Regions from separate parts of the Undibacterium sp. Ji42W genome, predicted to be linked through region 1. Evidence: predicted binding sites of a transcription regulator. Region 1 holds the regulator's gene; the other holds the start of a gene.
The links. The regulator HrcA, encoded in region 1, represses chaperone genes, less so after heat shock. The targets are predictions, from matches to a motif close to TTAGCACTCNNNNNNNNNGAGTGCTAA.

Region 1 (4,212 bases):
AATGGTACGGCGCAAGATCAATGGCTGGTCCTGGTCAAAGAATTCATGTTCTTTCAGCCAGGCAGCAAGGATGTCATTGACGGCAAATTCTGCGCTGATATCCGTTTTGCTGGCAGACTCGCGCACCATGCTGGCGTCGCCCCGGCCACCCAAGGCCAGGGTCAGGGCATCGATGAGGATGGATTTACCGGCACCGGTTTCTCCGGTCAGCACACTAAAGCCAGAGGAAAATTCAAGTTCCAGCGTATCAACAATGACAAAATCACGAATGGCAAGCGTGCGCAACATAATGGGCTGACATGAAGGAGTTTGTTAAGAAAACAGGGCTGGTCAAGATGCCCCTGCATAGCGAAATCGCTATTCTAGCAACAGCCTGTGACTTCTGTGTTCGTAAGAGTGGGTGGGTTAAAACTAATTCAGCGCACCCTCTACCGATGGATATTCATTCCAGTGCAGTTTCTCGCGCAAGGTGTTGTAATAATTCCAGCCGGGAGGATGCAGGAATGTCACCGTATGAGCAGATCGGTTGACGATAATCCTGTCCTGATGCTGCAGGCTGGCAAAGTTTTGCATATCAAAATTCAGGCTGATATCGCGCCCGGCCACGATGGTGATAACGATTTCGCTACTGTCTGGCAAAACAATCGGCCGGTTCGACAAGGCATGCGGGGCGATCGGCACCATCGCAATACCGGATAAACTAGGGTGCAGCAAAGGGCCGCCGGCAGAAAGCGCATAGGCCGTGGAACCTGTCGGCGTCGAGACGATAAGACCGTCCGAGCGCTGGTTGTACATGAAATGCCCATCTACCTCGACACGTAATTCCACCATGCCTGAGCCTGCGCCACGCGAGACCACAATGTCATTGAAGGCAACACCACTGAAAATCTGGTTGCCGTCGCGCGTCACGATCGCCTGCAGCAGGCTGCGGCGCTCGGAGACATATTTGCCATCCAGCATTTCTGTAATGACAGGGATCATGCGGTCAAGCGCGATATCGGTGATGAAACCCAGCCTGCCCTGGTTGATACCGATCAGGGGAATATTATAGGGGGCCAGTTGCCGTGCTATGCCCAGCATGGTGCCATCACCACCCACTACGATGGCAACATCTGCCAGTTTGCCTATCTCAGGCACCGGCATGCTGCTGAATTCGCTTAATTGCAGGTATTGCGCCGTTTCTGACTCGATGACGACGCGGTGTCCTGCGGCCGCGAGAAAATTGGCCAGTTCCTGAATTGAGTCCGCAATGCCTGAGGCATTAGATTTTCCAACAAGTGCAATGGTTTTAGCCTGTACTGTCATAAACAAAGGTAGGGTGACATGATGGCTAAGATTAGAACATAATTAGGACATCAACGAATGGAATGAGTGCTCTTTATGGCAATTAAAGCAGTTTTGCTGGATCTGGATGATACTTTGTGGCCGGTTGCACCGGTAATTCGCCATGCTGAATCAGCATTGCAGCAATGGATGCATGAACATGCGCCCGCCGTGGCGCAAAATTACAATGTGGAAAAACTGCGTGAGCGCAGGAATGTGCTGGTAGCGAGTGACCAGCGTTTTCAATACGACTTATGGGCCTTGCGCCATACCTTGCTCAAACAGGTGTTTGATGAACATGGGGTGGCAGCCGAAAAAGCCGACCAGGCCATGGCGGTATTTGCCGACGCCAGGAACAAAGTGGACTTGTACAGTGACGTCAAACCGGCATTGCAGGCTTTGCAAGAAAAACTGCTGCTGGGAACAGTCTCAAACGGTTTTGCCGATTTGCAGGCGATAGGGCTGGCGCATCACTTCAAGGTGTCGATCGCTGCCTTTCGCTTTGGCTGTGCCAAGCCTGATCCCAGGATATTTCTGGCTGCTTGCCAGGAGCTGGGCCTGGAACCTGCCGAGGTCTTGTATGTGGGTGATGATTTATTGCTTGATGTACAAGGCGCGCAACGGGCAGGATTAAAAGGCGGCTGGATGAACAGGCAGGCTTTAAAAATTGAAGATGAGCGCCATCTTCATATCAAGCCGGATGCAGAATTTGCCAATCTGCATGACCTGACTCTATGGCTATGAATTTTTCTATGTTCATGTCAGTCATGAACGCATAAAATGAAACCATGCAACTAGATATCCGCGCACAAACTTTATTAAAAGCCCTGGTCGAGCGTTATATTGCTGACGGCCAGCCTGTGGGTTCCCGCGCCTTGTCCAAAATATCCGGCCTGGAATTATCCCCGGCGACGATACGCAATGTCATGGCCGACCTTGAAGAAATGGGCTTTGTGGCCAGCCCGCATACTTCTGCGGGCCGTATCCCTACGCCCAGGGGCTATCGCGTCTTTGTTGATACCTTGCTGACTGTACAAGATGTGAATGGCGCAGGCATGGATTCCCGGTTGCAGTCCAGCATGCAATCAAATATGAATGCACAGTCTCCGCAAAAACTAATTGCGAATGCGGCGCAGATATTATCGTCGTTGTCACAATTTGCCGGTGTCGTCATGACGCCGCGTACCGAGTCGATTTTCCAGCAGGTAGAATTCTTGCGCCTGTCAGAAAAACGTATCTTGCTGGTGGTGGTGGCACCTGGCGGCGAAGTGCATAACCGGCTGCTGTTGACCGATGTTGATTACACACCAACTCAGTTGGTGCAGGCAGCCAATTATTTGAACCAGAATTTTGGTGGCCTGAGCTTTACCGACGCACGCACCCGTATTAATAGCGAGCTGCGGGAATTGCAAAATGACATGACCAGACTCATGCAGGCGGCAGTAGAAGCGGGCAGCAATGCCATGGATGAAGATAATGACGAGGTAGTTATCTCTGGTGAACGCAATTTGCTGAATGTGCAGGACCTGTCTTCGAACATGAGTTCTTTGCGCAAACTGTTCGATATGTTCGAGCAAAAAAATAGCCTCATGCAGTTACTCGATGTGTCGAGCAAGGCAACCGGGGTACAGATATTCATCGGCGGTGAATCACAACTGGTACCCATGGAAGAAATGAGTATCGTCACCGCGCCTTATGGAGTCAATGGCAAGATAGTTGGCACCCTGGGTGTTATCGGCCCTACCCGCATGGCGTATGAAAGAGTTATTCCCATCGTAGACATCACTGCAAAATTATTATCTAATGCACTTAGTCAGTAATAAACCATTAAGATACAGTCTGAAGTAGCGAAGCAAAAAAGAAAATAAGCAAACATTGATGCGCATACAGGGTTGCTATGGACAAGAAAAACGCAAAGATTTTATTGATTGATGATAATGATGTCACCCGCGAGGTGCTCAGGGTCATACTGCGCAGTGAGGGATATAACGTCGTTGGTGAGGCTACCGACGGCGGTACCGGCCTGGAAATGGCGGTGAAACTGAAACCTGATCTGATCTTGCTCGATATCGTCATGCCCAAAATCAGCGGCACTGAAATCCTGCCCCGCATACGTGAATTGTTGCCAGATTCAAGAGTGTTGATGGTCACCGCCAATAAAGACCAGGATACGATTACGGAAGTAGTCAAGAACGGCATCCATGGCTATATTCTCAAGCCATTCAATGCGCAAAAAATCATAGATACAGTCGAAGCCGTGGTGTCCAAGATCAATAAGTAGGCTGGATCGCACACGGGGCACTCATGGCCCGGTGCGCTTGCGAAGCTACAGTGGCGGTTTTGTCCTTGCTTCAAGTCTTGTGTTCGCAATTAGGCTTGGTGCAATTGCCATAAATCGCCAGCGCATGTTCGGCGATTTTAAAGCCACGTTCCAGCGCAACGGTTTGCTGGCGGTGTTCAATTTCTTCATCAAAAAATTCTTCTACACGGCCACAGTCCAGGCAGACCAGATGGTCATGATGTGAACCCTCGTTCAATTCAAAAATGGCTTTGCCAGTCTCAAAATGATTGCGGTTTAACAGGCCAGCCTGTTCAAACTGGGTCAGGACTCGGTATACAGTTGCCAGACCGACATCCATATTTTCATTTAGCAGGATCTTATATACATCTTCTGCTGTCAGATGACGAACCTTGCTGCTCTGGAAGATTTCCAGGATTTTCAGGCGGGGCAGAGTGGCTTTCAGACCGCTGGCTTTGAGGTTTGGGGAGCTGTTTGTCATGTTTTCGATCAAAAATTTGCTATCTGCTTTATGATATCGGGTTTTAGGGCTTGTTGCTCAATTAAGAGGTTATCTATGCAACTGTTGTTTTCAGAATTAACACGGAAGA
Region 2 (4,212 bases), on a different contig from region 1:
GTTGACGCCCTGCTCAGTTAATTGCATAAAAAAAGGCCAAACGCGATCATGATTGAATTTGAACACGTCAGCAAACAGTATTCGCAAAATGTTTATGCACTCAAGGATGTTTCATTATCAATTGCTGCCGGTGAATTGATTTTCCTGGCTGGCCCATCTGGTGCGGGTAAATCTACTTTGTTGAAGATGATTGCAGGCATAGAAAAACCCACCGCAGGCCAGGTCAAGGTCAATGGTCAGGACATAGGCAAGCTCAAAAGCAGCAGCCTGCCTTATCTGCGCCGCAAACTAGGCCTGATTTTGCAAGACCAAAAATTATTGACTGACCGCCACGTATTGGCAAATGTCATGTTGCCCATCATTGTCACTGGCGCCTCCCATGCTGAAGCTGAGACCCGTGCCCGCATTGCACTGGAAAAAGTCGGCCTGCCAGACAAAGCGTATTCGTTGCCACTGGCATTATCTGGTGGTGAGCAACAGCGGGTGGCGATAGCCCGTGCCATCGTCAACCGGCCACAAATTATCCTGGCGGATGAACCTACTGCCTTTCTGGACCGTGACAATGCCAACAAGGTATTGGGCGCGCTCAAGGCTTTCCAGAGCGCCGGTGTGACCTGCATTATCTCCAGCCATGATGAACAATTTCTCGATCAGGCCAGCCGCGTGATTTACCTAAGCCAGGGCCAGGTAGTCAGTACCTGGAAATCCTCACTCGCCGCCTGATCCTGCATGACAGAATAACAAGGATAAATTCATGACCAACTGGTTCCGTCAGCACTTGTTTGCCATCAAGAGTGCATTTGCCCATTTGCGTAGCAGCCCTGGCAATTTCTCGTTCAATGTCCTGGTGGTGGCGATTGCGCTGGCCTTGCCCATCGCTGGACTGACCCTGATAGAAAATATACGCCCTATCTCTTCACAACTGTCTATCGAGCCAGAAATCAGCATCTTTGTCAGCCCGGACACGCCAAGAGCAACTGCCACTGCCTTGTCGATACCGCTGAAGAAATTGCTGAAAGAAAAAAATATCACAGCGAACGTGAATTTCATTCCCAAGGACAAGGCACTCGCCAGCCTTGAGCAATCATCCAACCTGGCAGAAGTCTTGTCCACCCTGGGTGGCAATCCTTTACCGGACGCATATATATTGTCCATGTCGAATAATGATGCTGGCAAAATAGAAGCACTGGTAGAAGAAATCAGGCAAATGCCGGATGTAGATGTCGTGCAGCTGGATTCTGCCTGGGTCAAACGCTTGGCCGCACTGGTACAAATCATGCAGCTTGGTTTGTTGTTCCTGGCTGCCACACTGGGTGTGGTGGTGGTGGTGGTGGTATTTAATGCCACCCGCCTGCAGGTGATTTCGCATAGGGCAGAAATTGCCGTATCGCGCCTGCTGGGGGCGACCAACAGTTTCATCCACAAACCTTATTACTATACCGGTGCCTTGCTGGGCTTGCTGGCAGGTGGCCTCGCACTGGGCCTGATCGCGGCGTCTCTGCAACCGTTGAACAAGGCAATTGCAGAATTTGCTAAATTATATGCATCGGAATTTCACCTTGCTCCGTTGGGTATCGTACAGAGCGCCATACTACTGGCTGTTAGCATGTTGCTTGGGCTGGTTGGTGTTTTTCTCTCGGTAAGAAGGCAATTGGCGCGCGCAAGCTAAATTCTTGGCGCTGTTTGCTCAATAATCGCACAATAATTCTGCTCTTGCTTCGTCTTCATACTGCTGACTGCTTGCTGATACTTAGTGATCGCGAGGGGTCGCTAGTGATCTCTCACACTTGCAGCAATCTGAGCATCGTGATTTTGCAACAGGCTTTTACAATTTGCATCGAATTGATTGCAACTTTCCATCCAGGCATCTATCTAAGTACTATACATGCTGTAAATGAATGCTTGTTTTTCAATAGATTTATTTGATGAACTTCATAGAATCTGAGTATTAGCACTCTTCTCAAGAGAGTGCTAATATAGAAGCTTGAAAGTGCCAAAAGGAGTAATTGATACTCTTAAGGCAGCAATAAGGAGGAAAAATGGCAACTACATCGACACAATTGATCCCTGCAACTGACAGCACTGCTCTGGCCCTTGGCTTTAGTGGTACGCTGGGGAATATTGATGCCTATATCTCTGCAGTCAACCGTCTGCCTATGCTTACGCATCAGGAAGAGATTGACTTTGCAAACAAATTGCGTCATGACAATGACCTGGCTGCTGCGCAGCAACTGGTTATGTCGCATCTGCGCCTGGTTGTGTCTATCGCCCGTGGTTATCTCGGCTATGGCTTGCCCCATGCTGACTTGATCCAGGAAGGCAATATCGGCCTGATGAAAGCCGTCAAGCGTTTTGACCCTGACCAGGGTGTACGTCTGGTGTCCTATGCCATGCACTGGATCAAAGCTGAAATGCATGAGTACATTTTGAAAAATTGGCGTTTGGTCAAGGTAGCAACAACCAAAGCACAGCGCAAATTGTTCTTTAACCTGCGCAGCCATAAAGAGGGCCTGGACGCGATGACACCCAAGCAAATTGATGCCCTGGCATCAACGCTGGATGTCAAACGCGAAGAAGTCATCGAAATGGAAATGCGTTTGTCCGGTCATGATATTGCCCTGGATGCACCGACGGATGATGACGATGAGAAATTTGCTCCTATCGCTTATCTGAAAACTGAGTCCGACGAGCCTACCCGTGTTCTGGAAACACGCCAGTATGACCGTCTGCAAAGCGAAGGCCTGGAATCTGCATTGTCCAAGCTGGATGCACGCTCACGCCACATCATAGAATCACGCTGGTTGAAAAATGATGATGGTACAGGCTCTACCCTGCACGAACTGGCCGATGAATACGGTGTATCTGCCGAACGCATACGCCAGATCGAAAGCGCAGCCCTGAAGAAAATGAAGGGTAGCCTCAGCAGTTTTGCATAATCAACACATACTGTAGCAAAAGAAAAAGGCACTCGCGAGAGTGCCTTTTGTTTTATCCAGCGGCTTTGTGGCCAGTTTTGTGGTTGATCGTGCGGCCGGTTTCTTGGCGGGTTTCGTGACATGAATGCCACCTGCTTTGTGTTGTCTGCCGCCTTATTTCAGCAGGATGTTCAAATCATGGGCAACAGGTTCTGCCCCCTGTCCATGGCGCAAGAATAAACGTATGCGCCCCTGAGGATCAAATACATAACTACCCGCAGTATGGTCCATGGTATAGCTGCTGGCAGTCTTGCCTTCTACCTTTTGATAAAACACCTTGAATTCTTTGGCGACTTTGGCAGTTGCTGCGGCATCGCCATACAAACCCAGGAAGCGCTTATCGAAATTGGGTACATAGCTGGCCAGCAAAGCCTGGGTATCACGTTCAGGATCCAGGGTCACAAACAGAACCTGCACCTTGTCAGCATCAGGACCCAGCAATTTCATGACACTCGCCATTTCTGCCATCGTCGTCGGGCAAACATCCGGGCATTGGGTGTAGCCAAAAAAGATGACTACCGCCTTACCCTTGAAGTCTGCCAGGCTGCGTGCCTTGCCATTGTGATCTGTCAGCGCAAAATCTTTGGCATAATCGAGGCCGGTCAGGTCAGTGTTATTGAATTTTTCCTGCGCAGGCATGCAGCCAGATAAGCCCAGCAAACTCAGCGCCATCAGCATGCAGGCCAGATGATTCAGAATTTTCATAGCTTGATATAGTGATCAATCAACAAGGCTGCAAACAGCAGGGACAGGTAGATAATGGAATAGGCAAAAGTCTTGCGTGCCAGTATATCGTCATAGTGTTTGTAAATACGCCATGCATACCAGAGGAAAATCAGCCCCAGGATGATCGCGCTGACCAGGTAAATCAGACCGCTCATATGCACCGCATAGGGCAGCATGGTGGTGGCAAACAGCGCTATCGTATACAGCCAGATGTGGAAGCGGGTAAATTCCAGGCCATGCGTAATCGGCAACATCGGCAGGCCGGAACGTGCATAATCATCGCGCCTGTACATGGCCAGCGCCCAGAAATGCGGTGGCGTCCAGACAAAGATGATCAACACCAGCAACCAGGCCTGCATGGGCACATCGTTTGCCACCGCCGCCCAACCCAGCGCCGGCGGCATGGCCCCTGACAAACCACCAATGACGATGTTCTGCGGTGTTGCGGGTTTCAGGATGATGGTGTAAATGACAGCATAGCCGACAAAGGTAGCAAAAGTCAGCCACATGG

Region 2: a site for HrcA is predicted at 1,949-1,975, ahead of rpoH (RNA polymerase sigma factor RpoH). Genes of this name have one in related genera too.

Annotation. Positions count from the first base shown of each region.
Region 1 is NZ_JBMPOV010000005.1:233,878-238,089, forward strand. Features, by position in the region: gene recN (DNA repair protein RecN) at 1-288, opposite strand, end outside; gene ACO0LG_RS13010 (NAD kinase) at 412-1,305, opposite strand; gene ACO0LG_RS13015 (HAD family hydrolase) at 1,381-2,067, shown strand; gene hrcA (heat-inducible transcriptional repressor HrcA) at 2,112-3,143, shown strand; gene ACO0LG_RS13025 (response regulator) at 3,221-3,604, shown strand; gene fur (ferric iron uptake transcriptional regulator) at 3,675-4,103, opposite strand; gene ACO0LG_RS13035 (outer membrane protein assembly factor BamE) at 4,179-4,212, shown strand, end outside.
Region 2 is NZ_JBMPOV010000006.1:247,389-251,600, reverse strand. Features, by position in the region: gene ftsY (signal recognition particle-docking protein FtsY) at 1-21, shown strand, start outside; gene ACO0LG_RS15195 (cell division ATP-binding protein FtsE) at 49-723, shown strand; gene ACO0LG_RS15190 (cell division protein FtsX) at 755-1,669, shown strand; gene rpoH (RNA polymerase sigma factor RpoH) at 2,040-2,936, shown strand; gene ACO0LG_RS15180 (SCO family protein) at 3,090-3,653, opposite strand; gene cyoE (heme o synthase) at 3,677-4,212, opposite strand, start outside.